DNA from 3 places in the Streptomyces sp. NPDC107550 genome. Region 2 is predicted to be linked to each of the others. Evidence: riboswitches for the same ligand, from Rfam matches in the RefSeq annotation. Region 2 holds a riboswitch; each other region holds the start of a gene.
What was found. A riboswitch is a leader RNA that binds a small molecule or an ion and turns the genes downstream of it on or off. The one in region 2 is predicted to bind cobalamin.

Region 1: another riboswitch for cobalamin. It lies ahead of ACZ7LY_RS26765 (cobalamin biosynthesis protein); the one in region 2 lies ahead of ACZ7LY_RS24220 ((2Fe-2S) ferredoxin domain-containing protein).
Region 3: another riboswitch for cobalamin. It lies ahead of ACZ7LY_RS19190 (CbtB domain-containing protein); the one in region 2 lies ahead of ACZ7LY_RS24220 ((2Fe-2S) ferredoxin domain-containing protein).

What each region holds. Positions count from the first base shown of each region.
Region 1 is NZ_JBVKBC010000026.1:22,489-32,145, forward strand. Features, by position in the region: gene ACZ7LY_RS26755 (magnesium chelatase subunit D family protein) at 1-1,885, opposite strand, end outside; gene ACZ7LY_RS26760 (cobyric acid synthase) at 1,950-3,509, opposite strand; gene ACZ7LY_RS26765 (cobalamin biosynthesis protein) at 3,506-4,465, opposite strand; cobalamin riboswitch at 4,502-4,623, opposite strand; gene ACZ7LY_RS26770 (hypothetical protein) at 4,787-5,008, opposite strand; gene ACZ7LY_RS26775 (inorganic phosphate transporter) at 5,025-6,296, opposite strand; gene ACZ7LY_RS26780 (lysozyme) at 6,525-7,274, opposite strand; gene ACZ7LY_RS26785 (class II aldolase/adducin family protein) at 7,411-8,142, shown strand; gene ACZ7LY_RS26790 (alpha/beta hydrolase) at 8,511-9,638, shown strand.
Region 2 is NZ_JBVKBC010000020.1:102,134-111,790, forward strand. Features, by position in the region: gene ACZ7LY_RS24180 (FAD-dependent oxidoreductase) at 1-1,071, shown strand, start outside; gene ACZ7LY_RS24185 (PadR family transcriptional regulator) at 1,202-1,732, shown strand; gene ACZ7LY_RS24190 (hypothetical protein) at 1,826-2,344, opposite strand; gene ACZ7LY_RS24195 (fibronectin type III domain-containing protein) at 2,542-3,540, opposite strand; gene ACZ7LY_RS24200 (PTS-dependent dihydroxyacetone kinase phosphotransferase subunit DhaM) at 3,917-4,330, opposite strand; gene dhaL (dihydroxyacetone kinase subunit DhaL) at 4,330-4,938, opposite strand; gene dhaK (dihydroxyacetone kinase subunit DhaK) at 4,992-5,984, opposite strand; gene ACZ7LY_RS24215 (hypothetical protein) at 6,269-6,586, shown strand; cobalamin riboswitch at 6,684-6,807, shown strand; gene ACZ7LY_RS24220 ((2Fe-2S) ferredoxin domain-containing protein) at 6,868-7,275, shown strand; gene ACZ7LY_RS24225 ((2Fe-2S)-binding protein) at 7,272-8,069, shown strand; gene ACZ7LY_RS24230 (NUDIX domain-containing protein) at 8,258-8,629, shown strand; gene ACZ7LY_RS24235 (ATP-binding protein) at 8,807-9,229, shown strand; gene ACZ7LY_RS24240 (hypothetical protein) at 9,248-9,463, shown strand; partial or broken gene ACZ7LY_RS24245 (dTDP-4-dehydrorhamnose reductase) at 9,388-9,657, shown strand, end outside.
Region 3 is NZ_JBVKBC010000013.1:71,705-81,361, forward strand. Features, by position in the region: gene ACZ7LY_RS19165 (FAD:protein FMN transferase) at 1-382, shown strand, start outside; gene ACZ7LY_RS19170 (DinB family protein) at 744-1,349, opposite strand; gene cobF (precorrin-6A synthase (deacetylating)) at 1,362-2,141, opposite strand; gene ACZ7LY_RS19180 (histidine phosphatase family protein) at 2,242-2,829, shown strand; gene ACZ7LY_RS19185 (CbtA family protein) at 2,907-3,662, opposite strand; gene ACZ7LY_RS19190 (CbtB domain-containing protein) at 3,684-3,902, opposite strand; cobalamin riboswitch at 3,941-4,085, opposite strand; gene ACZ7LY_RS19195 (hypothetical protein) at 4,264-4,983, shown strand; gene ACZ7LY_RS19200 (recombinase family protein) at 5,087-5,467, opposite strand; gene ACZ7LY_RS19205 (ATP-binding protein) at 5,592-6,050, opposite strand; gene ACZ7LY_RS19210 (helix-turn-helix domain-containing protein) at 6,364-7,230, shown strand; gene ACZ7LY_RS19215 (DUF397 domain-containing protein) at 7,227-7,478, shown strand; gene ACZ7LY_RS19220 (SAM-dependent methyltransferase) at 7,585-8,403, shown strand; gene ACZ7LY_RS19225 (YdcF family protein) at 8,369-8,947, opposite strand; gene ACZ7LY_RS19230 (amino acid permease) at 9,237-9,657, opposite strand, start outside.

The DNA of each region.
Region 1 (9,657 bases), on a different contig from region 2:
CCACGCGCAGCACGTCGTGCGCCTTCAGCAGCCCGGCCGCCAGCGGTGTGCGCCCGCCGGTCGGCAGCGACTCCAGGCGGGCCGCCGCCGCGTCCACGCTGGAGGTCGGCGGCAGCGCCACCTCCGCGCCCACGCCCCGGAACGTCACCAGGCCCACCTTGTCGCGCCGCTGATAGGCGTCGAGCAGCAACGACAGCACCGCGCCCTTCACCGCGCCCATCCGGCGCCGCGCCGCCATCGAGCCCGAGGCGTCCACGACGAACAACACGAGGTTGCCCTCGCGGCCCTCGCGCGTCGCCTGCCGCAGATCGTCGCGGCGCACCACGAGCCCCGGCCCGCTGCGCCCGCGCGCCCGCTGATGCGGCGCCGCCGCCTGCACGGTCGCCGCCAGATGCAGCTTCGTCAGCGGCCCGCGCGGGCGCGTCGAGCCCGTCGTGCGGCCGTGCTCGGTGCGGGCCCGCGAGCGCCGCCCGGCCGCGCCCTCGCCGAGCCCCGGCACGCTCAGCGTCTTCGTACGGAACGGCTCGCCCGCGCCCACGGCCTGCTGCTCGCGGCCCGCTCCCGCCGGGGCGCCGGCCGGGGCCTCCTCAGGCGCCTCGCCGGGGGCGTCCGGGGCGTCCGGTGCCTGCTCCTGCTCCCGGTCCTGCTCCTGGGGGCGGTCGGCCGCCGTCCCGTCGTCGGGGCCCGCGCCCTGCGGGGGGACACCGCCTCCGCCGCCGTCCGGGCCGCCGCCGTCCGGGCCGCCGTCGTCCGTGCCGTCGTCGGGGCCGTCCGTGCCGTCGTCGTCGCCGGGGCCGCCCTCGGGCTCGGGCGTGGGCGGCTCGGGGTCGGGCTCCGGGTCGTCGTCGGGCGCGAACTCCTCCAGCGTCTCGTCCAGCTTGTCCTCGTCGAGCCCCGGCGCGTCGAACGGGTTGCGGCGCCTGCGGTGGGGCAGCGCGAGCAGCGCCGCCTGCCGCACGTCCGCCGACTCGACCTCCCCGCGACCTGCCCAGGCCGCGAGCGCGGTCGCCGTACGCGCCATCACGATGTCCGCCCGCATGCCGTCCACCTCGAACGCCGCGCAGGTCGCCGCGATCTGGAGCAGCGCCGCGTCCCCGAGCACCACCTCGGGCAGCAACTCCCGTGCCGCGACGATGCGTTCCCGCAGGGCGCGCTCCTCGTCGGCCCAGCGCGCGGCGAACGCGGCCGGGTCGTTCTCGAACGCGAGGCGCCTGCGCACCACTTCGACCCGCTCGCGGGGCTCGCGCGACGCGGCGACCTCGACCGTGAGCCCGAACCGGTCCAGCAACTGCGGCCGCAGCTCGCCCTCTTCGGGGTTCATCGTGCCCACGAGCAGGAACCGCGCCGCGTGCCGCACGGACACGCCCTCCCGCTCGACGTGCGAGGCGCCCATCGCCGCCGCGTCCAGCAGATGGTCGATGAGATGGTCCGAGAGCAGGTTCACCTCGTCCACGTACAGGACGCCCCGGTGCGCGGCGGCCAGCAGACCCGGCTCGAACGCCTTGACGCCCTCCGCGAGCGCCTTCTCGATGTCCAGCGAGCCGACGAGCCGGTCCTCGGACGCGCCGACCGGCAACTCGACCATCCGCGCGGCCCGTTCGGTGCCCTCAGCGCCCTCAGCGCCCCCCGCGTCCCCGGGGTCCGTGTGCGGGCCGTCCGGGCACCCCGGGTCGGGGTCGGCCGGGTCGCAGGAGAAGCGGCAGCCGGCCACCACGGGCACCGGCGGCAGCAGCGCGGCGAGCGCCCGTACGGCGGTGGACTTGGCGGTGCCCTTCTCGCCGCGCACGAGGACCCCGCCGACCGCCGGAGACACGGCGTTGAGCAGCAGGGCGAGCCGCAGGTCGTCCTGGCCGACGAGCGCGGTGAACGGATACAGGCTGGGCATCAGCTGTCACCTTCCGGTGGGGGGAACGGGGCACAGGGCAGGGGGAGTCGGGGTCCGGCGGCGCTCACCCGGGCGCCCCCGGCGGCACGAACGGCAGCCCCTCGGGAGCGCCCCGCTCGATCAGCCGCCACAGCGCGTCGGTGTCCGCGTGCTCGGCGATCAGATCACCGAGCAGATCGAGCTGCTCCTCGCGCAGCGCCGCGAACGACGTGTCCGGCGCGGGCGTGAACCGCCGCCCGGCCGCCGCCGCCACCCGGCGCAGGAACGCCCGCCGGAAGCCGTCCGACTCCAGCGAACCGTGCCAGTGCGTGCCCCACACCGCCCCCACCCGGCACCCGTCCAGGAACGGCTCTCCGCCGAGCACGTCGGCGACGCCGTGATGGATCTCGTACCCCTCGACGTGCTCCCCGAGGGCCTCCCCGGCCGGCCGGGCGAGCGTCTTCTCGCGCGCGAACGTGACCCGCACGGGCAGCGCCCCGAGCCCGGCGACCGCCCCGGCCCGCGACTCGACGTCGTCCTCGACGTGCTCCCCGAGCACCTGGAACCCGCCGCAGATCCCCAGCACCGGCCGCCCCTCGGCGACCCGCCGCGCGAGGGCGTCCGCGAGTCCGCGCTCCCGCAGCCACGCGAGGGCCCGTACGGTGCCGCGCGTGCCCGGCACCACCACGAGGTCCGCGTCGGCCAGCTCCTCGGGCCGGTCCACGAATCGGACGACGACGCCCGGCTCGGCGGCCAGCGCGTCCACGTCCGTGAAGTTCGACATCAGCGGCACCGCGCACACCGCGACCCGCAGCACGTCCTCGCCGACCGGCGGCGCCACGACCGACTCGCGCACCGCGCCGCGCAGGGAGACCCGCAGGCCGTCCTCCTCGTCGATGCCGAGCCCGTGCCGGTAGGGCAGCACCCCGTACGTGGGCCGCCCGGTGAGGTCCTTGAGCATGTCGAGGCCCGGTTCGAGCAGGCTCACGTCACCGCGGAACTTGTTGACCAGATACCCGGCGACCAGCTCCTGGTCCGCGCGGGCGAGCAGCGCCGTCGTACCGAAGAACGACGCGAAGACACCGCCCCGGTCGATGTCCCCGACGACCAGGACCGGCAGCCGGGCGGCTCGCGCGACGCCCATGTTCACGATGTCGGTGCGGCGCAGGTTGATCTCGGCCGGGGAGCCGGCGCCCTCGCAGATCACGGCGTCATGACTGCCCCGCAGCTCCTCCAGGCATCCCACGACCGTGTCGAGCAGCGCTTCCTGCCGCCCGCCGCGCAGCCCGGCCCCGGCCCCCGGTCCTTCGGGCCCGCCGAAGAAGCCGCGGGCGCTCAGCTCACCGACCGGCTTGCCCAGCAGGACGACCTGGCTGCTGCGGTCGCTGCCCGGCTTGAGCAGCACGGGGTTCATCAGCGCGCTCGGCTCGACGCGCGCGGCCTGCGCCTGCATGGCCTGCGCCCGCCCGATCTCGGCGCCCTCTCGCGTCACGAACGAGTTCAGGGACATGTTCTGCCCCTTGAACGGCGCCACTTTCACGCCCTGGCGCGCCAGCCAGCGGCAGATCCCGGCCGTCACCACGCTCTTGCCCGCGTCCGACGTCGTCCCGGCGACCAGCAGGCCGCCCCCGCGCTTGCCGCTCATCGCCGGCCCGCCCACAGCATCCGCACGCCCACACACACTCCCAGTGCCAGTACCGACACGCGGCGCGAGAGCCGCACCGCCCGTTCCACATCGCCCACCCGGACCGCGCGGCCCGGCGCGTTGAGCACGGGCCGGTGCTCGACCCGCCCGCCGTACGCGAGGGTGCCGCCGAGCCGGACCCCGAGCGCGCCCGCGAACGCGGCCTCCACGACCCCGGCGTTCGGGCTCGGATGCCGCTTCGCGTCGGCGCGCCAGGCCCCCAGCGCCGCCGTGGGCCGCCCGCCGGCCAGGACCGCGAGCACCCCCGTCAGGCGGGCGCCGGGCCAGCCGGCGACGTCGTCGAGACGGGCGGCGGCCCAGCCGAACCTGCGGTACCGGGGCGACTTGTGCCCCACCATCGCGTCCAGGGTGTTCACCGCGCGGAACGCGAGCAGCCCCGGCACCCCGCCGACCGCGCCCCACACCAGCGCGCCGACCACGGCGTCGGAGGTGTTCTCGGCGACGGACTCCACGACTCCGCGCGCGATGCCGTCCGCGTCCAGGTGCTCGGGATCGCGCCCGCACAGCCGGGGCAGCAGCTCCCGCGCGAGTTCCACGTCCCCGGCCTCCAGGGCGGAGCCCACGGCCCGCGCCTCCCGGCCCAGCGAGGTGCCGCCGAGGACGGCCCAGGTGGCGGCGGCGGTCAGCGCGGCGGTGGCGGCGGGGGAGCGGCGCAGGGCGCGGGCGGCGAGGCTGCCCGCGGTCGCGGCGGTGCCCACGCAGAGCGCGGTGTGCAGGGCGCCCCGGCCGCGGTCGTCGCGCCACAGCAGGCGCTCGGCGGCGGACGCGGCCCGGCCGAACGCGGCGACGGGATGCGCCCGGCGCGGATCGCCCAGGAGGAAGTCGACGAGAAGGCCGGCGGCGGTGCCGTACGCGTACGCGCGCTCGGCCCGCCGGACGCCGCGCGGGGCGAACATGGCGGTAGTTGTCCTCACTCAGGGTGTCCACGCCCTGGTTCGACGAGAACGGCGGCGAGAGTTCCTGGCTCACCCCCGGCGAAGGGGGCTGACAGTGGCGGGACCGCGCCGGATTCGCACCGGCTTCCTCTACTGCTGCCGTCAATGGCGGGGGAAGTCCATCACGCCCCGCGAAGGGCAGTCAACTCGCGGTTGACCAGTGGGACCTTCGTCATACGGGGACGGCGCCGCGACGCCCGTACGGCGGTGGCGGACACGGCGAGGGGCGGGGTACGGGACATGCGCGTCCCGTACCCCGCCCCTTTCCGAGCCGGATGCCGGTCAGGCCACGATGAGGAAGATCCCGTAGCCGACGGCGGCCGCGCACAGCGCGAAACAGAGGTACGCGCCGGAGGCGACGGCCGCGGCCGAGCCCCCCTCGCGCGCCGCGCTCTCCCGCTTGGAGAGCCCGACGATGCCGAGCGTGAACAGGCCCACCAGGGCCACCGTGACCACGAGGCTGACGCCGAAGACGGAGCCGAGGGCCGCCCAGTCGATCTTCATAGCTGGTCCTGCTTCCTTACAGCGTGGCGCCGGCGGGGCGCGGCGGGTCGGCGACGGCCGCCGGGGCGGCGGCTGCCGCGGCGGGCAGGTCCTCGGCGAGGAGCGCGCCGGCCGGCGGGGGAGTGACGGCGGCGATGGCCGTGGTCACGACGCCCGCGGGCTCGGCCGCCGGGGTGTCCGCGCCGATCGTGTCGTCGGTGACGTTGGTGTGGTCGATGGAGTCGCGGCGCGAGAGCTTCCAGATGATCCCGGAGCCGGCCACGAGCAGCGCGGCGGTCAGGCCGATGCCCCACGGGCCCTGCTTGGTGAGGAACTCGGCGCCCGCGCCGACCAGACCGGCCGCCGGCAGGGTCAGGCCCCACGCGACGAACATCCGGGTGGCGGTCGACCAGCGGACGACACCGCCCTTGCGGCCGAGGCCCGAGCCCATCACGGCGCCGGAGCAGACCTGCGTCGTGGAGAGCGAGAAGCCGATGTGCGAGGAGGCGAGGATCGCCGTCGCGGCACTGGTCTGCGCGGCGAAGCCCTGCTGCGGGGCGAGGTCGGTGAGGCCCTTGCCCATGGTGCGGATGATCCGCCAGCCGCCCAGGTACGTGCCGAGCGCGATGGCGAGGCCCGCCGAGACGATGACCCACAGCGGCGGGTCGGCGTCGGGGGCGAGGACGCCGCCGGTGATCAGGGCGAGCGTGATGATGCCCATCGTCTTCTGCGCGTCGTTGGTGCCGTGCGCGAGGGAGACGAGGCCGGCCGAGGCGATCTGCCCGGCGCGGTAGCCCTTGGCCGTGGCCTTCTGGTCGGTCTTCTTGCTGATCCGGTAGGTCAGGCGCGTGGCGAGCATCGCGGCGAGGCCGGCGACGATCGGCGCGGCGACCGCGGGGAGGAGGACCTTGGTGACGACCGTGCCGCCGTTGACCGAGGACCAGCCCATCGACATGACCGCGGCGCCGATGAGGCCGCCGAACAGGGCGTGCGAGGAACTGGACGGCAGGCCCACGAGCCAGGTCAGCAGGTTCCAGAGGATGGCGCCGACGAGCGCCGCGAAGATGACCTCGGTCTTGAGCCCGTCCTCGTTGATGATGCCGCCGGAGATGGTCTTCGCCACCTCGACGGAGAGGAAGGCCCCGAGGAGGTTCAGCACGGCGGACATGGCCACCGCCGTCTTCGGCTTGAGAGCGCCAGTCGAGATGGTCGTCGCCATCGCGTTGGCGGTGTCGTGGAAACCGTTGGTGAAATCAAAGACCAGCGCGGTAACGATCACGATCGCAAGGAGCAGCGTGATGTGTTCCATTTACCCAGGCTTCGGTTGGACGTCAGTGGCAGGTTGAACGTAGGCAAGCCGGGTGAACGGAAGATGAACTGGGACGGGCGTCCCGGTGACCCGAAGCGGAGGGCCGCCGCCCGGCAGTGCCCGGGGCGGCGGCCCGCGTTCCGTTCGCACCCTCCCCAGGATGGGTCCGGAACCCGTCCACGGGCCCGGAATCCCAGGCTCCGCGGTGCGTGCGGGACGGGTTCCCGATCAGCCGCGCGCAAACCGCCGCAACTGCTCCTGGCTCCCGTTGAAGAGATTCTGATCACCCGGGAGACGGCCCTTGTTCGCGTACTGCCAGAACGTCCAGTACGCCCAGCCGGCCGGCATCGGCCCCGCGTTCCGTCCGTAGTGGGCGAGCCACAGCGCGTGATTCGCGGCGAACGCCCGGCTGCCGCCGGTGCACCGCGCCCACCAGCGGGCGTTGGTGTAGATCACCGGACGGCGGCCCGTCAGGTACTTGACCTCGTTGCTGAAGGACTTGATCCACGACACGAGTTTGCCTTTGCTCATGCCGTAACACTTCTTCGGGCCGTACGGGTTGTACTCGATGTCCAGCGCGGGCGGCAGCGTCCACCCGTCCCGCGCCCAGGCGCCGCCGTTGCGCACGAAGTACGCGGCCTGCCGGGCGCCGGAGGACCTGTTCGGCAGGGCGAAGTGGTACGCGCCGCGGATGATCCCCGCGTTGCGGGCGCCGTTGTACTGGCGCCGGAAGTAGGGGTTCTTGTAGGTCGTGGACTCCGTCGCCTTCACATACACAAAGCGTGCGCCTTTGCGGTGCGCGTGGCGCCAGTCCACATTCTTCTGATGCGAGGAGACGTCGTGCCCCCGGGGCCCCGGGGCCGCCGCCGCGTGCGCGGGCAGCGCCGTGAGCGCGGTGGTGCCGAGCGTGAGCGCGGCCGCGGAGGTCACCGCCGCGACGCGGGCGCGGTGGCGGGACGTTTTCTGTACACAAGCCATGTTTCCCCCGGGCGGTGACGTACGTGGCGAATCACCCTGAGGCTAGGGGCGCGAATCGCTTTGTCCGGTCATCACACGCCGCCCGTGTCGCACCCCCACCCGTGTGGCGGGCCGCGTCCGGGGAAAAATGCCCGCCATGACGGATCCGACGCAGGACCACAGCGGGCAAGGCGGCGGCCACGCCGGGGATGCGGAACGGGCCGGGCCGGCCGGGCCGGAGGATCTGGCGCGGGCCTGGGACGAGCTGGTCGCCACCGCGCGGCGCAGCGTCGCCGACGGCCTCGTCGTCGGCACCTCGGGCAACGTCTCCGTACGTGTCGGCGAGGGCATCGTCCTCGTCACCCCGAGCGGCGTCCCCTACGACCGGCTCGGGCCGCGCGACATCGTCGCCGTCGACCTCGACGGGCGGCAGCAGGCCGGCGCCCTCGCCCCCACGAGTGAGCTGCCGCTCCATCTGGCCGTGTACCGCGGTACCGGGGCGCGGGCCATCGTCCATACGCACGCGGTGCACGCGACGGCCGTCTCCACGCTCGTCGACGAGGTGCCGGCCATCCACTATCTGACCGCGCTGCTCGGGGGGCCTGTGCGGGTGGCGCCCTACGCGACGTACGGGACGGAGGAGCTGGCGGGGGCGGCTGTCGCTGCGCTGGCGGGGCGGTCCGGGTGCCTGCTCCGTAATCACGGCACGCTGACGTACGGGGATTCTCTTCACGCCGCTTATGACCGCAGCGTGCAGCTGGAGTGGATGTGCCGGGTGTGGCTGGCGGCGCGGTCCGTGCCCGGGCTCACCCCGACGATCCTCACGGAATCACAACTCCGCGACGCCACGACCCGCCTCCGCACCTACCCGGGATCCACCCCAGGGTGACCCCCTGGGGAGTCCATCGGCTGAGGCCGCTTGCAGTGAACGTTTCGCGCAGTTCCCCGCGCCCCTGGGTCGTACTTCGTCCGCGGGTGGGTGGGGCTTCTCGCGCAGTTCCCCGCGCCCCTGGAGGGGCGACTGCGTCGCCACCTCTATCGGGGGAGGCTGGGGCGAAGCCCCGCCTCCAGGGGCGCGGGGAACTGCGCGATCAGCCACGACGAGAGTCGAGGTCACCCACCGGCAGTACCACCCACTCACCCCAGGGCGCGGGGAACTGCAAGCGGCCCCCACCTCAGGGCTCCGGTCGCTTCAAGGGCGCGCCCCGCGGAAGACGCCCACTGGCCGAGACGCCCGCTCCCCAGGACACTGGACCCGTGCGCACCGCCAAAGCGACGGCCACCGCCGTCACCGCAGCCCTAGGAGCCTCCGCCGCCGCGATCGCCGCAGGCCGCCTCGCCAGCGACGCCGCACTGAAGGCGCCGCCGGGCCGCCCCCTGCCCACGGAGCCGAGGCTCACCGTCCACGCCATCGCGGCCGGCCGGATCACCCTGACCCGGGACCTCGCCTCGCAGCGCCCCGGCACGTACGGCCTGTCCGGCGACGGCTACCACGCGGTGGTCGGCCCTGTCGTACCCGGCGCCCCTGGCCCCGTCGACACGGTCGTCCGGCGCCTGGAGCGCGTCACGCACGGCACCCTGGAACCCGGAGTGAAGGGCTGGCTCACGCCCCAGGTCCACATCGGCGACCCCAAGTCCGCGCTCGGCCTCGACCACGCCGACATCGACGTCCCCGGCGAACTCGGCACCCTGCCCGCATGGTTCGTACCCGGCGTCCGCGACACCTGGGTGATCACCGTGCACGGTCTCGGCACCACCCGCGAACACCCCATGAACGTCATGGAGTTCCTGCACGAGGGCCGCTTCCCGGTGCTCGACCTCGCCTACCGCGGCGACCTCGGCGCCCCCCGCTCCCCGGACGGCCTGCACCACTTCGGCGAGAGCGAGTGGCGCGACCTGGACGCGGCGATCCGCTACGCCGTGCGCTACGGCGCGAGGGACGTCATCCTGTACGGCTTCTCCACGGGCGCCGCGATGGCCCTGCGCGCCGCCGCCCACTGCTCCCTGCGGGACAGGATCAGCGGCCTGATCCTGGACTCCCCGGTGCTCGACTGGCCGACCACGCTGCGCGCGCTGGCCGCCGCCCGCCGCACCCCGCGCCCCCTGCTGCCCCTCGCGGTCCGCGCCGCCCAGGGCCGCACCGGAATGAGCCGCGGCCGGCTCGCGGACGCCCTGGACCCGGCCGCCCTGCGCGTACCGGCGCTGCTCCTGCACGGCCCCGCCGACGAGGTCGCCCCCTGGGGCCCCGCCCGCAGGCTCGCCGCGAGCCGCCCCGACCTGATCACCCTGCACACCGTCCACGACGCCCCGCACAACGCCATGTGGAACGCGGACCCGGAGGCCTACCAGGAGGCCCTGCGCCGCTTCCTGACCCCCCTGGCCTGACCCCGCCGGCGACCCGCTC
Region 2 (9,657 bases):
CTCGCCGACCCGGAGTTCGTCAACAAGGCCGCCGCCGGGCGCTCCGACACCATCAACACCTGCATCGGCTGCAACCAGGCGTGCCTCGACCACATCTTCAGCCTCCAGATCACCTCCTGCCTGGTCAACCCGCGCGCCTGCCACGAGACCGAGCTGGTGCTCTCCCCGACCCGCACGAAGAAGCGCGTCGCCGTCGTCGGTGCCGGGCCCGCCGGGCTCGCCTGCGCGGTCAGCGCCGCCGAACGCGGCCACGACGTCACCCTGTTCGACGCCGCCGCCGAGATCGGCGGGCAGCTCAACGTCGCCCGCAAGGTCCCCGGCAAGGAGGAGTTCGACGAGACGCTGCGCTACTTCCGTACGCAGCTCGAACTGCTCCGCGTCACCGTCGAGTTGAACACCCGGGTCACCGCAGGCGACCTCGACGGCTTCGACGAGGTCGTCGTCGCCACCGGCGTCACCCCGCGCACCCCCGCCATCGACGGCGTCGACCACCCGAGCGTCGTCGGCTACCTCGACGTACTGCGCGACGCCGCGCCCGTCGGGGACCGCGTGGCGATCATCGGCGCCGGCGGCATCGGCTTCGACGTCGCCGAGTACCTGACCGACGGCGGCGAGAAGGCGAGCCAGGACCCGGCCACGTACTTCCGGCTCTGGGGCGTCGACATGGACTACACCGAACGCGGCGGCCTCGCCCGCCCCGAGCGCCCCGCGCCCCCGCGCGAGGTCCACCTCGTCCAGCGCAAGACCACCAAGGTCGGCGCCGGCCTCGGCAAGACCACCGGCTGGATCCACCGCACCGAACTGCGCCACCGGGGCGTCACCATGACCGCGGGCGCCACCTACGACCGCATCGACGACGCGGGCCTGCACCTGACCGTCGACGGCAAGAGCACCCTCCTGCCCGTCGACACCGTCGTCCTGTGCGCCGGGCAGGAGCCGCAGCGCTCGCTCTACGACGACCTGGTCGCCGCCGGCCGCACCCCGCACCTGATCGGCGGCGCCGACGTGGCCGCCGAACTGGACGCCAAGCGGGCCATCAAGCAGGGCACCGAGGTCGCCGCCGGCCTCTGACCCCCCGGACAGGGCGCTCACGCGGCCGGGCCCGCCGGCCACGTGAGCGCCCGCCTCCCGGGTCCGGCTCGCCGAGATCCCGATCCGAGGACCCCGGCCCGACCCGAAGGAAAGGTCCTAGGCTGACCGCATGTCACTGCCGCACGCGATCCTCACGGCGCTCCTGGAGAAGCCGTCGTCGGGGCTCGAACTGACCCGCAGGTTCGACCGGTCCATCGGCTACTTCTGGTCCTCTACGCACCAGCAGATCTACCGCGAGCTGGGCCGCCTGGAACGCGACGGCCTCATCCGGGCGCTGCCCGCGCAGACCCCGGCGCGCGGCCAGAAGAAGGAGTATGAGGTCCTGCCCGAGGGCCGCGCCGAACTGGCCCGCTGGACGGCCGCGCCGCAGGACCCCAAGCCGCTGCGCGACCCGCTGCTGCTGCGGCTGCGGGCGGCGGCGGTCGTCGGCGCCGGCGGTGTACCCGGCGAACTGCGCCGCCATCTCGACCTGCACCGGCGGCAGTTGGAGACGTACCACGCCATCGAGGAGCGCGACTTCCCGCCGGAGAAGGACAGCGAGGCCGACCGGCTCCAGCACGCCATCCTGCGCGCCGGTATCGACCTGGAGACGTTCTGGGTGACCTGGCTGGAGCGCACCCTCGCGGACCTGGAGCGCTGAGCACCGCGGCCGCCCCGGCGCGTTCGGTCCCGTACGAGGGATGCCGCCGCCGGTCGGCCCGGCGGCGGCATCCCTCATGAGGAGCCCGGCGCGTCAGTGGCGCCGGCCCTCCGCGCCCCGGCGCCGCAGGTAGAACGCGCCGCCCGCCAGCGCGACGGCGACCAGCGCGCCGCCGCCCGCCATCGTGAGCGGCCCGTAGTCCCGCGCCGAACCGCCGAGCCCGCCGCGCACCCCGCCCACCGGCCGGGACGTCGCGGAGATCGTCGGGCTCGCGGAGACCGTGACCGGCTTCGGCCCGAGGACGCTGCCGTCGGTGCAGACGATCACCATTTGGTACGTGCCGGTCGCCACGCCGGACCAGGTGGCGACGCCCGCGGCGAGTGTCGCGTGTCTGCCCGCCGCGAAGACCGCCTGCCCTTCGCTCAGGAGAGCTGCCTCGCCCCGGCCCTGCGGGCAGGCCCCGGTCCGGGCGACGACGGAGGAGTCGGCGACCGTGACGGTGATGTCGTCCCTGGCGGCCGCGGACGCGTCCGGCGCGGCGAGCGCCAGGGGGAGGGCCGCCGCGGCGGTGACCGTGAGCCCCGCTCGCGCGCCTATGGAGGTGGTACGCATGATGTTGCCTGCCTTCCGGCGCACGGGAGGCGGTACGTCCCGTGCCCCGCCCGAATCGGCAAAGCCCGTGCTGCCTGAGGCTCACCCAACGTGCGGTCGGGCGGGCGCGCACGCGCAGTCGGCCGGGCAGGTGACGCGTTCCATCGTCCGGCCCACGCCCCGGGGCCCTCGTCCGGCCCACGCCCCGGGCGTGCGGCTCAGCCGGTCGTCACCGTGCGCTCCGGCGAGAACGCGCCCCACGTCCCGTCCGGCAACTGCGCCCGGATCTTCACGCGGTGCCGTACGCCCTTCTCCGCGCCGACGTAGAAGCTGTACGTGGCCCGCCCCTTCGGCGCGCTGTCGCCCCACATCACGGTCGTCGCCTGCTTCCCGTCGAGGAACACCTGATAGGCCGGTACGTCACCGCCGGTGCGCGGCGGGGTCCAGGCGAGGGCGATGGAGTACGCGCCGTCCGCCCGCCGCGTCGATGCCCGGAACTCGGCCGGCGCGGTGTCCGGGCCCTCCGCCTTGCCGTGCGCGGTGGTCAGCCGTACGGGGGTGCTCGGCCGCGAGACGTTGTCGGCGGCGTCCCTGGCCCGCACCGTGAACGTGTACGCCGTGTCCGGCCGCAGGCTCGTCAGCAGCGCCTTCGTCCGCCCGCCCGGCACGCTGTGGATCTTCGTCGTGCCCTGGTAGACGTCGTACGAGACCACGCCCCTGGTGTCCTTCGCCGCGCGCCACGACAGCGACACCGCGTGGGCGCCCTGGACCGTGCCGCGCAGGCCCTCCGGGCGGGTCGGCGGTTCGCGGTCCTCGGCGACGGCGGCGGGCGTCGTCACCGTGACGCGGCGGCTCGCGGGGCCTGTGGCGCCGTCCGTTCCGCGCGCCCGCACGCTGAACACGTACCGCGTCCTCGGGCGCAGGCCGGTGACGTCCACCATGTGCCGTTCGGCGGGGAGGCGCAGGACGCGGGTCGCGCCGCGATAGACCTCGTAGCCGGTCACGGGGGCGGTGCTCACGGGACGGTTCCACATGACGTGGACGGTGGTGGCGCTGCCCGCCTGCGCGGTGACGCCGACCGGCTCGGACAGCGGGCGGTCGCCGCCGGCGGCCGCGCCCGGGGTGCCGGTGTCCAGGAGGCCGCAGGCGGTGAGGGTGGCGAGCAGGGTGAGGGTGCAGGCCGTGTGGGGGAGTGTGCGGTGGGGGAGGGGGCGCACGGGTTGCCTTCCGCCGGAACCGGATTGGTACAGACCTGTATCCCACGCCCGGGCCACCCCCATCAACCCCCTGAACGAGAGCGCGGGTTGGGCACGCAGGAGCCCCGGTGACTGTCAGCCCCGTCAGGGGCGCGGGGAACTGCGCGAGCGGCCACGACGCACCCGGCACTCTGGGGCTCTGCCCCAGGCCCCGCTCCTCAATCGCCGGAGGGGCTGGGTGTTGGCGCTGAGGCAAGTCCCCCAGGACCCCGGGGCCGGAGGCTGGGAGCGGGCGCTGAGGCCAGCTCCCTCAGGGGCGCGGGGAACTGCGCGAGAAGTCCCACCGGGGCTGCACCCGAGGCGCAACCTTCACGCACCCGGCACTGGGCCGCCGAGGTCACCGCTTGCGGTAGTCGTACGCGTCCGACGCCGCCGCGACAACCCCCTCCAACCCCGCCCCGCCCCGCGCAGCGGTCACCGCCGCCACCGCCCCCTCGACAAAGGGCGCATCCACCAACCGCGTACCGTCAGGGAGTTCATCTCCCTCGGCGAGCAACGCCTTCACCGTGAGGACCGAGCTGCCGAGGTCCACGAGGACGGCGACCCCGGCTCCCTGGTCGACCCGCGCCGCCGCCGCGACGATCCGCTCCGCGCTGGTGCCGAGCCCCCCGTCCTCCGTGCCGCCCGCCGCCGCGACGGCCGCCGAGCCGCCGCCCCCGGCGAGCCCGACCGCGAGCCGCGCCACCGACTCCGCGACCTCCTCGCTGTGCGACACCAGCACGATGCCGACCGCCTTGCCCGGGTCACTCATCAGTCCCGCCCCTCAGCGGTCTCGGCCAGCGCGGCGAACAGCAGCGCCGCCGACGTCGCCCCCGGGTCCTGATGCCCGATGCTGCGCTCACCGAGATAACTGGCCCGCCCCTTGCGCGCCTGCAACGGCGTCGTCGCCGCCGCGCCGTGCGCCGCCGCCTCCCGCGCCGCCGCGAAGTCCCCGTCCTCCAGGGCTCCTACTGCCGGGACGAGCGCGTCGAGCATCGTCTTGTCGCCCGGCGCCGCCCCGCCCAGCGCCGCCACCGCGTCCACGCCCGTGCGCAACGCCCCTGCCAGCGCGGCCGGTTCGACCTCGGTAGCGTCTCCGAGCGCCTTGCCGGTGCGCCGCAGCAGCGTCCCGTACAGCGGGCCGGACGCGCCGCCCACCGTCGAGATCAACTGGCGCCCCGCCAGGGTGAGTACGACACCCGGCGTGTCCGGGGCCTCCTTGTCGAGGACGTTCTTCACGGCCGTGAACCCGCGTTGCAGATTGCTGCCGTGGTCGGCGTCGCCGATGGGGGAGTCGAGGTCGGTGAGGTGAGCGGCCTCACGGTCCACCGCCTCGGCGGTCGTCGCCATCCAGCGCCGGAAGAAGTCGGCGTCGAGCACGTGAACTCCTTGCTTCGTAGGTAGGTAAGTACGTAGGTACGTAAGTGCGTGGCTCACATGCCCCAGCGCAGGCCCGCCGTGCTGACCGGCGCGTCCCACAGCCGCAGGATCTCCTCGTCGGCCTGGCACAGGGTGACCGAGGCGCCGGCCATGTCGAGGGACGTGACGTAGTTGCCGACGAGCGTGCGGGCGACCGGCACCCCCCGCTCCGTAAGGACGCGCTGGACCTCGGCGTTGAACCCGTACAGCTCCAACAGGGGTGTCGCGCCCATGCCGTTGACGAGGACGAGGACGGGCGCCGTGGGGTTCAGGTCCTCCAGGACGGCGTTCACGGCGAAGTCCGCGATCTCGCCCGAGGTCATCATCGCCCGCCGCTCCCGGCCCGGCTCACCGTGGATGCCGACGCCCAACTCCAGTTCCCCGGGCGGCAGATCGAAGGTGGGGGAGCCCTTCGCCGGCGTACTGCACGCGCTGAGCGCCACGCCGAAACTGCGCGAACTCGCGTTCACCTGACGGGCGATGGCCTCCACCCGCTCCAGCGGCAGGCCCTCCTCCGCCGCCGCGCCCGCGATCTTCTCCACGAACAGCGTGGCACCGGTCCCGCGCCGCCCGGCGGTGTACAGGCTGTCGGTGACGGCGACATCGTCGTCGACGAGGACCTTGGCCACCTGGATGCCCTCGTCCTCGGCGAGTTCGGCGGCCATGTCGAAGTTGAGCACGTCACCGGTGTAGTTCTTCACGATGAACAGGACGCCCGCCCCGCTGTCCACGGCCGCGGCGGCCCGCACCATCTGGTCGGGCACCGGGGAGGTGAACACCTCGCCCGGGCAGGCCGCGGCGAGCATCCCGGGCCCGACGAACCCGCCGTGCAGCGGCTCGTGCCCCGAACCGCCGCCGGACACCAGGGCCACCTTCCCCGCGACCGGCGCGTCCCGGCGCAGGATGACGCGGTTCTCGACGTCCACGGTCAACTCGGGATGCGCGGCGGCCATCCCCCGCAGAGCATCGGCGACGACGGTCTCGGCGACATTGATCAGCATTTTCACGCGTACCTCCGGGTGAGGCTGGCAGAGGGGCGCCCGCCCTGAGTCCGTGCAGTTCAGGGCCGGTGCCTCGGGCGGACGGCTGCTGGAGTGCTCTCGGCAGTATCGACCTTGCCAGGGCCGCCGTCACGTGCCACGCCTCCGCTGCCCGCACGCGCGTCGCGGGAACAGGGGGAACAGGGGGACAGCGGAAACAGTGGCGCTGGACGCAGGGCCTCGCCGTCACCGCCGAACGGGTGGCATGATCCATCCGGTCCGGCAGGCGCCGGACGTCCAAGGGGGGTTCCATGAGGCTGTTCGTCGCGGTCCCGGGCACGGTGCTGGCCCTGCTCATCGCCGTCTGCGGCGTGGCCGCGATCAGGCGGGGGTGGGTCATGCCGTTCAACCGCGGACGCGTCCTGCGGCCACGCCTCTACGGGTGGGGCCAGTTGGTCATCGCCGCCGCGCTGTGCTGGCAGATGGCCCTCCTGGTCCTCCCCCTGCCCGAGAGCACGGACGGCCTCTCCGAGCAGGTCCGCAGCGGCGTGGCGGTCGGCGGGAGCGCGCTGATGCTGGTCGGCATCATCGTCATCATGCTGAGCCAGCGGGCCGGGAGGAGGAGCTGACACCCGCCGCCGGAGCCGGGGCGCACCGGTCGACCGGCCCGGGGCGGCGGGCAGGCGCCATGAGAGGATGGCGCGCGTTATTGGGCGACGGCGGGAAGAGGAAGCCGGTGTGAATCCGGCGCGGTCCCGCCACTGTGATCGGCGAGCCGGTTCCGACAGGCCACTGTCCCTTAGGGGGCGGGAAGGCCGGGACCCGCGGTGACCCGAGAGCCAGGAGACTCACGCCGCCGCCCCCTCGACGGATTCCGGGGCGGATCTCCCCGGTGAGGGGAAGGCGCCGTATGGCGAAGAAGAAGCGGACCGTCCGCGCGGGCACGGGCACGGACGAGGCGCGCGCCGACCGGCCCAGCGGGGTCGTCGTCTGCCGGGACTGCTGCTGCGGCAGCGTCAAGGTCCCCGGCGACCACCGGGCGCAGACGGCCCGCCTGCGCGAGAGCGTCCCGGTGCGGATCTCCGAGTGCCTCGACGTGTGCGACCAGGCGAACGTCATCGTCGTCCAGCCCTCCGCCGCCGGTCGCGCCGCGGGCGGCCGCCCCGTCTGGCTCGGCCTCGTCAACGACGCCGACGCCACCGAGGACATCACCGCCTGGGTACGCGCCGGAGGCCCCGGCATCGCGCCGATGCCCGGCACCCTCGACCTGTACGTGTTCCAGCCGCCCCGCCGCGTCCGCCAGGCGACGGCGTCATGAACACCGGCGCCGCGCCCGCCGAGAAAGCCGCGCCCGCCGAGGAAGCCGCGCCCGCCGAGGAAGTCGAAAGGGCCCTCCGCGAAGTCGCCGCGCTCGGCGGGTTCTTCGCCCTGCCCGTCGAAGCACGGCGCCCCGCGACACCGCCCACCGTCGGCGATCCGGCGCCCGTCCCCGGCGATCCGACGCCCGCCCCCGCAGACCCCGGCGACCAGCCCACCCCCGCCGAGCCACTGGCCGCCGGTTTCCCCGCGCGGGCGCACGCCGTCAACCTCCGGTACTCCACGCCGCAGGCCCGTATCGGCGTGTCGATCGCCCACCTCGGACTCGCCGCCCGCCTGTGGTCGCCGCTCCTCGCCTGCGCCCTCCTGCACGGCGTCCTGCCCGACCTCCGCGCTGTCCGCTGGGCCGGGCCCGACAGCACCTCCCTGAGCCTGCCGCGCGCCGAGGGACTGCGCGCCGACGCCGTGCCCGACCTCGCCGCCGCCCTGTACGCGCAGGTCACCGGCCCCCTCGACGCGGTGGAGAGCGCCCTCGACGTGAAGGTCGCCCCGCGTCTGCTCGACGGCAACCTCGCCTCCGCGCTCTTCGGCACCCTGGGCGTCCTGCTGCGCGCCCACCCCGGCCTGCGCCCCGAGCTGACCGGCCTCGCCGACCGGCTCCTGACCACCGGACGGCTCGCCGGAACCGGGCACACGTACGGCCCCGGCCTCGCCTTCCGGCGCCGGAGCTGCTGCCTGTACTACCGCGCCCCCGGCGGCGGCCTCTGCGGCGACTGCTGCTTCGCGGGGCGCTGACCCAGGGGCATTCTGCTTCGAACGCCCCGCGCCCGGCACGGATGCCCCGCGTCTGACGGGGTAGGGACCCGGCGCGCCCCCACGGGACCGTTCGTCGCAGCGGCCGAGGGCGCGCACCCCCGGCCGCGACGGCCCGGGGAGACGCACGGGACGCCGCGGCCGACCGCCGCGCGCAAGGGGAGGCGGGCATGACGACACCACAGGGAGCGGGCGCCACGGTCCAGGCGGTCGTGGTCTACGACGGGCGGGTCCTGCTCGCCACGCACGACGCGCACGGCTGGGCCCTGCCCTCGGGCACCGCCGAGCCGGGCGAGAGCGCCCAGGCGGCCGCCGCCCGCGTCGTCTACGAGCTGAGCGGCTACCTCGCCGACGGCACCCAGGCGCTCGACCCGGCCGGTGACGGCACCCAGGCCGTCATATGCCAGCTTCTGAGTGAATCCCCTTCCGAGGGAGCCTCCCTGACGCCTGATCAGCTCCGCTGGGCCGCGCCCGACGAGGCAGGCGGCGCCGAACTGTCCGAAACCGTACGCGACTACTTGCGCGGCCACACTCCCGTGTGAGGACCGCCCGACCTTGGGCACCCGAAGGACAGGCCGATCGGCCCGCACATGTGGAGCCCGTCGGCCATGGACAAGGGGGCGCACCGACCCTGGGAACGGGGCCGCCGCGCGCGCCACCATGGAAGCCGGGCCGGAGAAACCGGCCCGAGCGCCCGACCCGACGAGAGGAGCGACCCCATGGGCATCTCCTGGACGACGGGCAACGGCAGCACCGTCACCGCCGCCACCGCACGCACCCGCACCGCCCACCTGCTGGAGAACGCCGGACACGACCTCGGTGACCAGGGGGTGTACGACGCCCTGCTCGTGGTCTCCGAACTGGTCACCAACGCCGAACGCCACGCGGGCGGTTGCACCTACCTCGGACTCGCGCTGAGCCAGGACGGCCGCCACCTCGACATCACGGTCGGCGACGACCGGGGCGACCGCGCGCCCGCCGAACGCCCGCGCGGCGAGGACACCGCCGAGGGCGGCTACGGCTGGCCCGTGGTGCACCGCCTGTGCCGCACGGTCTCCGTCGTGCCCCACGACACCGGCGGCAAGAGCGTCCACGCGACCGTCCCCGTCGAACAGCACGAGGACACCCTCGCCGCGACCTGACCGCTACCGTGACGGCCCATGACCGTCCTCATCATCGGCGGCACCGGCTTCCTCGGTGCCGAACTGGTCCGCCAGGCGTCCGCCGCCGGTCACCCCACCGCCGCCACCTACGCCACCCGCCCCGGCAGCGACCCGCACGCCGACTGGCACGCCCTGGACTGGCCGCCGCTCTCCTGGAGTCGGCGTTCGGCGACGCGTACGGCGTGCTCCACCTCGCCGGGCCCGACGCCGTGAGCCGGTACGAGCTGGGCGTGCTCGTCGCCCGGCGCGACGGACTCGACCCCGCCCGGCTGCCGCGCGCACGCAAGGCGGACACCGGGCGCCCCGGCGCGCTCGACGTGCGGCTCGACAGCCGGGCGACCCTGGCCGGGCTGCGGACCCGACTGCGCGGCGCCCGCACGTTCCTGGCACCCCGGCCCCCGCTCCCG
Region 3 (9,657 bases), on a different contig from region 2:
GGCGGCGGGGGCGCGGCAGGTCTGCGTGAACGGCGGCGGTGACGTCCAGCTCCACGGCGGCCCCTGGAACATCGGCATCAGCGATCCGCTGAACCCGGGCGCGCTCGTCGCCCGGCTCGACGCGGCCACGGGCCCCCTCGCGGTCGCCACGTCGGGCCCGGCCGAGCGCGGCTGCCACATCGTGGACCCGCACACCGGCGCCGCCCCCGCCCACGCCCTGGCCTCCCTCACGGTCCTCGCCCCCACCCTCACGGAGGCGGACACCGTGGCCACCGCCGCCTACGCCCGGGGCGCCGGTGCCCGCGCCTGGCTGGAAACCCTCCCGGGCGTGACCGCGTTCGCGGTGGAACAGAACGCCACGACCTGGACGATCACAGGCTGAGAGTTCCCCGCGTCCCTTAGGGAGTTGGCCTGAGCGCAAACTTCCAGCCCCTCCGGCGATTGAGGAGCGGGGTCTGGGGCAGCGCCCCAGAGTGCCGGGTGCGTCGTAGCTGGGCGCGCAGTTCCCCGCGCCCCTGAAGGGGCTGGCCTCAGGGTCCGTCGCGGCCGGCTGACCCGCGGGGCGCGGAAGGCCGGAGCGGCGCTCGGTGCCGTCCGGCGGGCCCGCGGGGCGCACCGGCTCGGGGGAGGGCGCCTCGGGCTGGGAGCGCTCGGCGTCGGCGGGGCCCTGGCCGCCCGCCGGGGCGTCCGAGGCCGGGGAGGACGCGGAGGACGCCGACGACGGGGCCCGCAGCGGCACACGGTCACCGCGGAGTGCGCGCCTCCCGCCCGTCGAGCAACGCGCCCGCCCGCGCGGCCCGTTCGACCGTCGCGCGGTGCGCGGCCCGCGCCGCTTCGTCGACGGGCTGGTCGGCGCCGGGGCGCATGCCGGTGCGCCCGTCGACGCTCTCCCGCAGGATGTCGGCGTGCCCGGCGTGCCGGACGGTCTCGCCGAGGACATGCAGCAGGACGGCGAACAGGTCGGTGTTGGGCGAGGTCCCGGGCCACCACGGCACGTGCCCGGGTGTGTCGAGAGCCAGTCGCTCGATCGTCCCCTCCGCGTGCTCCGCCGCACGCCGGTGGAACGCGATGATCTGCTCTCGCGTCTCGTCGGCGGCCGCCCACTGGTCGCTGCCGTCGGCGTCCTGCCAGCGGCACAGCGGCTGTGGGAAGGGCCGGCCGAAGACCTCGCCGAAGTAGCGGGCCTCGACGGTCGCCACGTGCTTGACCAGCCCGAGCAGGGAGGTCCCTGTCGCGGTCAGCGGGCGGCGTACGTCGTAGTCGGACAGGCCCTCCAGCTTCCAGAGGAGCACTTCGCGGTCCCTGCGCAGCCTCCTGCGCAGGGACTCCTTCGCAATCTCGTCGTCCACTGGCTGCGCCCCCTACCGGGCCGGGCGGCGGAGGAGGTAGGTGTCCATGATCCAGCCGTGCTTCTCGCGGGCCTCCGTGCGGGTGCGGCTGATGTGGTCGCGTACCTCGTGCAGGGGGCCCGCGATGAGGAGTTCGTCGGGGGTGCCGAGGTAGGCGCCCCAGTAGATCCACAGGTCCTCGTCCTCGACCTGTGTGAACGACTCGTGGGCGTCGAGCATGACGACGATGTCCCCGTCGTCGTCCCGGCCGAGGTCGGGGAGGCGGCGGGCGGGCGTGATGTGGACGGGCCGGCCGACCTGGTTCAGCGGGATGCGGTGCCGGGCGGTGAGGGAGGCGACGCTCGTGATGCCCGGGATCACCTCGACGGAGACGGCGAGCGCGCCCCGGCTCTCGATGTCGCCGAGGATGCCGAGCGTGCTGTCGTACAGGGACGGGTCGCCCCACACGAGGAACGCGCCGGTCTCCCCCGCCGCCAGTTCCTCGCGCATGGCCCGCTCGAAGATCTCCCCGCGCCGCTCGCGCCAGTCCTGGACGGCGGCCATGTAGGCGCCGCGGTCCATGGGCCGCCGGTCGCGGCTCGGGTCCTCGACCTCGACGACGCGGTACGGGCCCTGCGCGTGCTCCGCGATCATGTCGTGCCGCAGGTCGGTGAGGGACGCCTTGTGGGGGCCCTTGCCGACGATGAAGAAGACGTCCGTGCGCCGGATCGCCTTCACCGCCTGGAGCGTGAGGTGGTCGGGATCGCCCGAACCGATGCCGATGACGAGGATCGCGCGCTGTTCCGTACCCATGCGTACAGTCTCCCAGGGATGTCGCGGCGGCCCGACCCGGGCCGCCGCTCTCGGGCCGGATCACGGCCCGGCCCCACCCTCGTGTGCGGAAGGAGCCGTGGTGACCCGGCGTGTGGTGTTCGTCTCTCCGGCGCTGAACGCGTCGCTGCGGCAGGCCCGTTTCGACGACGGGGCGCCGCTGGACGCGTCCGGCCGTGCGGCGGCGCTCGCGGCGGCCGGGGCGCTGCCGGTGCCCGACGACGCGGTGCGGTCCGGCAGTCGCCGCTGCCGGGAGACCGCCGAGGCGCTCGGGCTCGGCGCGGCGCGCTGCCTCGACGCGCTGGCCGCGCCGGACGCCGGCCGCTGGCGGGGCCTGACCCTGGCCGAGGTGGGCGAGGCGGAGCCGCTGGAGCTGGCCCGCTGGCTCGCCGACCCGCGACACGGCGCCGGGGGCGGCGAGTCCGTCGCCGATGTGTGCGCCCGGGTGGGGCGCTGGCTGGACGCGGAGGTGTCCGGCGCGGGGCGCGTCGTCGCCGTGGTGGAGCCGGAGATCGTGCGGGCGGCGCTGGTCCACGCGTTCGGCGCACCCCTGTCGGCGTACTGGCGCTGTGACGTGGCGCCGCTGAGCACCTGCGAGTTGAGCGGCCGGGCCGGCCGCTGGAACGTCCGGCTCGGCGCGCCGCTCGGCGCCCCGGGCGCGCACGGCTGAGGGGACCCGGCGGACACCGGACCCCCTCGTCGCCGTACGCACCCTCGTGGACAGAGCCGTACGTGCGGTCGTACGCCTCAGCGCGCGGCCGGCACCGCGCGGGCGGCGGCCTGCTTCGGCTGGAGCAGGCGGTGCGCCAACTCCCCGAAGACCAGGCCGAATCCGCCCCACATGACGACCTGCATGGCGAGCGCCGACAGGCGGAACCGCCACAGCAGGGCGGCCGGGAAGTGCGCGGGCACCTCGTCGACCACGGGCAGGAACTGATAGGCGAGGCCGACGACGACGGCGAAGCCGAGCACCGCGGCGACGGTGGCCCACCACGTGCCGAGCCGGGGCACGAGCCGCTTGCCGAGGAGGGTCGCCCCGACGGCCAGCAGGACGCTGAGGACCATCATCAGGAAGTACAGGGTGGTCCGCTTGCCGATGGTGTCGCCGCTGCCGACGGCCGGCGGGTTCGCCGGGTACTTCAGAAACGGGACGACGTACACGGCCAGCAGGGCGCAGCCGGACAGCAGCAGCGCCGTGGCGCGGGGGCTGAACCGGCCCACCCGGCCGAGGGCGAAGCAGTAGGCGAGCGCGGCGATCCCGCCGAAGGAGACGCCGTAGACGAGGACGCCGGTGGCGAGTCCCGCCGTCGACTGGAGGCTGCGGGAGACGAGTTCGGCCTCCTCGCCGCCGTGCGAGTGAGCGGCGTGCGACTCCTCGAAGCCGATCGCCTTGTCGACGTTCGGCTCACCGAGCCAGTAGGCGATGACGAGGGCGAGCACGCCGGCGGCCAGGCCGGCGAGCATGCCCCGCACCAGCAGGTTGCGGACAGTGGTGGAGTTCATGAGGTGCGCGGTCCCTACGGGTCAGTGGCAGGGGAAACCGAGCAGGTGACGGGCGTCGTGGACCCATTCGTGGACGTCGGTGCCGTTGAAGACGGAGGTGGCGCCCTGTTCGGCGCCGACGAAGTAGAGCAGGACCAGCATCAGGATGCCGAAGAATACGGCCCACGGGGCGATGGCCTTGAGCGGGAGCTTGACCGGTGCGGCGGGCGTGGTGGTCGGCTGGGCGACAGACTGCGCCATGGCGGAGCCTCCTTCGGGAGTTCGCGTCCCATATCGGTGGTGCACAGAGACGACAGCCACGGGTCTGACTCGCGGTGGCCCAAAGAGCCGTTCCGCATACAGTGGCGCGACCGTGCCGGATTCTCACCGGCTTCCGTCGTGCCGTCGTCGACAACTCACTGAAGGTACCGCCTGTCGGGTGCATGGCCAAGATGGGCCCTGTCACAGCCGCCCGGTGACAGACCCGTGACAAAAACGGGGGCAACGGGTGTGGCGTACCGCGTGTCGTACAAGGCGGCCAATACAAACAGACGTGACCGAACCGCACAGACTTGTGCGTCACCGACATGTGTCATGTCATGCCGACATGGGGGAAGTACCGATGAGAGCATCCCGCACCGCGACCGCCCCGCACGCGCCGACCGACCCGCACGCCACGACCACCCCGCTCACGCCGACCGACCCGCAGACCACGACTGCCGTCCCGGCCCGCTCCCGGCTGCGGGCGCGGCGCGCGCTGCTCGCGGCGGCGGCCACCGTGGGCGCCGTGACCGCGGTCGCCGCGGCGACCGTCCCGGCGGCCGCCGTCACCGACCCGCGTTTCCTGTCCGCCTCCGAGCTGCCCCCGCACCCCTCGTCCCCGTGGACGGCGGGCCCGATCACCTCCGGGCAGCCCGACCCGCTCCCGATGTGTTACGGCGAGGCGCTGCCCTCGACGACGATGCACCGCTTCTACCGCACCGACCTCGACACCAACGCCCTCCAGGTGACGGTCGTCGAGCGCAGCGCGCAGCGGGCCGCCGACTTCGCGGCGCTGCTGCGCAAGGATCTGACGGGCTGCGCGAAGAAGCTGATGCAGCAGGACCCGCAGGTGAAGGCCACGCAGAAGAACTACGGCCGGATCGCTGTGAAGGACGGCGCGACGGTGTACGGCGTGCACACGACGACGTCCGGCGGCTCGTCCGACATCCACCTGTTCTCGGTGGGCCGCGACGGCAACGTCGTGACGGTCGTCCAGTGGGGCGAGATGGGCTCCTACGCGGATGCCCCGGTGGCCGCGTTCAAGAAGACGACGGTCACCGCGGTGAACAAGCTGAGCTGACCGCCGGCCAGGGGGGCGGTCGCGTACGCGGGTCACGACACCGGCGTACGTGACCGCCCTCGCCGTATGCCCGGCAGCGAACCGGGGCGGGCCCCAGGGCGACTCAGCGGGTCTCGCCCGTCCGGGTCGAGAGGGGCGCCCAGGTGTAGCGCACGCGCACCCCGTGATCGCCGAGCCAGGCCGCCTCGCGGTGGCGCAGTTCGTGCGCGCACTCCGGGGCGATGGCGCTCGGCCAGCGGACGAGGACCGCGCCGACGTCCCCCTCGCGGGCGAGCTGTCGCACGCGCCGCCAGCCGCTGCGGCGGGCCGGGTCGGGTTCTCCGTAGGTGTCGGTGACGACCTCGGTGATGGTCAGCCCGCGCTCGCGGGCGAACGCCTCGCCTTCGGACAGCGCGCACTGCGCGGCGGCGCCGGGGGCGCCGGGGGCGCGGTCGGCGCACACGTACAGCACGACGGGGGTAGCGGTTTCGCCGTGGGGGGTCATGGCTGCCTTCTGCTAGGAGGACCGAGGAGTCGGGACTCCTCGCACCGTGTGGGGACGGAAAGGGACGGGGCGGGGCGGCTGCCCCGCCGTGCCGGTCCGCGCGCGGGCCGGTCGACCGGTCACGTCAGGAGTGGGCCGTCAACTCGGCCCAGACGACCTTGCCTTCGGCGCGGGTGGAGCGTGCCGAGCCCCAGCTCTCGGCGAGCTGCTGGACGAGGAAGAGGCCGCGTCCGCCCTCCTCGCCGGGGCCCGCGAGGTGCTCGGGGGCCCGGACCGGGGTGGGGCCGTCGTCGTGGAGTTCGATCCGTAGGCGCCGCTCGTCGTCGGTGAGCGTGAGGCCGCACAGGACCTGGTCGCTGTCGGTGTGCAGCACCGCGTTCGTCGTGAGTTCGGAGACGAGCAGGACCGCGTCGCAGCAGGTGTCGCCGGGCAGCCGCCACGCGCGCAGCCGGTCACGGACCGTGTCGCGGGCGCAGCGCGCGCTGGTGCGCAGGGCGGGCAGCCCGAACCAGTACTCCCGCCGCCGTGCCGGCGGGGCTAAGGCGGGGTGCGGGGCCGGTGCTGAGGGCGTGGGGAGAGTCACGGGTGTCGCCTTCCAGTGCCTTCCGGGGCGGGCGCGGTGTGGGGACGCGGGCTGCCGCTCGCGCGGTGAGGGGCGCACGCCGGGGCCGGCGCCCTCGCGCGGGGCGCCGTCGACGGCGTCGGCACCAGGGGTCCCCGCGGGGCCCGACGCCGTGTCAGAGCTGTGACTGAACCGCTCACGAGTCAACTATGCGCGTGATCACACTCACGCTGCAACCGACTCCCTGATAATTTCAGAAGCGGGATATCAATCTGGCGTCGACTTCAAGTCACTGCAACAATGGTGATGTTGATGAATCCTCAGGAGGTTGGGCGTGAGTGAGGCCCGTTCCGGTACGAGTGCGCCGACAGTCCTGCGCATGATCCTCGGCCGTCGGCTGCAGGACATGCGTATGGCGGCCGGTGCCTCGTTGGAGGACGCGGCCAAGGCTCTGCGCGTGAAGACCCTGACGATCAGGCGGCTGGAAAAGGCCGAAGTGGCACTGAAGCCTCTCTATGTGGAGAAGCTCCTGGAGACCTTCGGCGCGGACCGGCAGGAGATCGACGAGTTCGTCGAACTCGCCGAGCGGGCCAACAAGCCCGGCTGGTGGTACTCGTACCGGGACGCCGTCCCGGCCTGGTTCACCGCCTACGTCAGCCTGGAGACCGGCGCCAAGACCCTGCGTACCTACGAACCTCAGTACGTGACGGGCCTGTTGCAGACCCCTCAGTACGCGCGTGCCACGCTCCGCGGTGGCCTGCCCAACGGCAGCGACGAAGAAGTCGAGCGACGCGTCGAGTTGCGGCTGCGCCGCCAGGGTCTGCTGGAGCGCGAGGACGCGCCCACCTTGTGGGTGGTCATGGAAGAGGCCGTCCTGCACCGGGCGGTGGGCAGTGCCGACGTGATGCGTGAGCAGATCGAGCGGCTGCTCGACGTGTCGGAGCTGGCGCACGTCAGCCTCGACATCGTCCCCTTCTCCGCGGGTGCGCACGTCGGTGCGTGCGCCCCGTTCACGTATTTCCGGTTCGAGGAACCCGAGTTGCCCGACATCGTCTACAGCGAACTTCTTTCCGGGTCGGTCTACTTCGACCAGCGCGAAGACGTCGTCGCCCATCTCGAAGCGCACACCCGTATGGCGCTCCTGACGTCGTCGGAGGACAGCAGGGCGCTCTTGAACCGCATGCGCAAGGAGTACTCATGACGATCATCGACGAGGGCGTCTACAACGGCATGCCGGCCCGCCAGCTCGGCGAGCACGGCTGGGAGCGCCCCTGGAGCGGTCCCAACGGCGGCCAGTGTGTCGAGACGAAACTGCTCGCCGACGGCCGGGTGGCCGTACGGCAGTCCACCGACCCGGCCGGCCCGGCGCTGATCTACACGCCGGAGGAGATCGCCGCGTTCGTGCGCGGCGTGAAGGCCGGCCTGGCCGATCATCTGGCCGCCGGATGATCCGGCGGCCGGCGGCGGGGGTGGCGTCCGCTCCCCCGCCGCCGGCCCGCGGGCCGACCATCGGCCGGCCGCGCCGGCCGGCACAGATACGCGCGAAGGGGAGCACATGACCACCAGGCAGGCCGGCCGGGATCTCGACACGAGCAGGCCGCACTCGGCTCGGATGTACGACTACCTCCTGGGTGGCAAGGACCACTTCGAGATAGACAAGCAGGCGGCCGTCGCCGCCACGAAGGCGCACCCGGGCATCCGGGTCACCGCGCGGGAGAACCGGGCGTTCATGCACCGGGCGACGCGGGTGCTGGCGCAGGAGTACGGCATCCGGCAGTGGCTGGACATCGGCACGGGCATCCCCACCGAGCCGAACCTGCATCAGGTCGCGCAGTCCGTGGCGGTCGACGCCCGAGTCGTGTACGCGGACAACGACCCGCTGGTGCTGAAGTACGCGGAGCGCCTGATGCGCAGCACCACCCAGGGGCGCACGGCGTACGTCGAGGCCGACGTCACCGACCCCGACTCGCTGATGGACGCGGTCGAGGCGGCGGAGGTGCTGGACTTCGACCAGCCCGTGGCCCTCTCGCTCAACGCGCTGCTGCACTTCATCACCGAGCCGCACGACCCGTACCAGATCGTGCGGCGGCTGCTCGACCCGCTCCCGGCGGGCAGCGCGCTCGCCATGAACCACTGCACGCCGGACTTCGACCCGGAGACGTGGAACAACGTCGCGGAGGTGTACCGGAATTCGGGTACGCCGGTGCAGTTCCGTTCGCAGGACGCGGTACGGCGTTTCTTCGACGGTCTTGACCTGATCGAGCCCGGCATCGTGTGCTGCCAGCGGTGGCGGCGCGGTGACGACGCGCCGGAGGGCCCGATGCCCGAGGACGCGGAGATCAGTCTGTGGGCAGGCGTGGCGATAAAGCGCTGACGTCACACGAAGGGCGGCGCCCCGACCGGCCCGCCGCCCTTTCCCTTGTTCCGGCGCGCTCCTCACGGGTCAGCGCGCGCAGGGTACGCAGCCCGTAGAGGGCCAGCAGCGGCTGGAGCAGCGGCAGCTCCCCGGGCCGCCAGTCATCGCCGCGGACCAGGCGGGCGGCGAGGTCGGGGCAGGCGCGGCGCAGGTAGGCGCGGGCCTTGAGGGCGTGGGCGGGCTGGGAGACGAAGGCGATGCGCTCGGCGTGTTCGATCAGGGGGATGACGTTCACGACGTTCTCCCAGGTGGTGGTGGAGCGGTCCTCGACGGTCAGCTCTCCCGCGTACCCGAGTGCGGTGCGCGCGTAGGCGGCCATGAGGGCGGCCTCGGCGGGATGGTCGCCGGTGGGTCCTCCGCTGAGGACGAGCAGGGTGCCGGGGCGGCCGCCTCGGGCGGCGGTGCGGACGCCCGCGCGCACGCGCCACCGGTTGACCGCGTTGATCGCGGGGCTCGGGTTGCGGAACCCGAGGACGACGACGTAACTGCCTGGTTCCGGCAGTCTTTACGCCCTTTTGATGCCGGGCCGCTCCGCGGGGGGCAGGAGTATGCGTCGAGGCCAGCCCCCTCAGGGGGCGCGGGGAACTGCGCGACCAGCCACCACGGCGCTGCACTGAACCCCTGGGGCTCCGCCCCAGACCCCGCTCCTCAAACGCCGGAGAGGCTGGGAGTTGGCAGCCGAGAGGCTGGGAGTTACCAGAGGGGCTGGGAATTTGTAGCCGAGGCAACTCCCCCAGGGGCGCGGGGAACTGCGCGATCAGGCACTACGAAGCCCGCGCCCGAGGAGCCGCTCAGACCCCGCCCCGGGCCTCCACCGGGGAGTTGAAATCCGAGGGCACGGGTTCGCCCGCCGTACGAACAGCCGCGCGCCGCCGCCCCATGGCGTAGAAGATGGCCGTGAGCAGCGCCAGCCAGATGACGCCGACGACGAGCGCGACCCGCGTGCTCCCGTGGAAGCCGAGCAGCACCATCACCCCCGCCATGAACACCACCGTGAGGACCTGCCCGTACGGCCAGAACGGCGCGGGGAACGCCAGCGCAGCGGCCTCCTCGGAGGTCATCGAGCGCCGCGCCTTGATATGGGTCAGCAGGATCATCATCCACACCCACACCGTGGCGAACGTGGCGATCGACGAGATGATCAGGAAGATCTCCCCGGGCATGAGCGCGTTCATGAGGACGCCGACGAGCAGCGCGCCGATCATGACGAGG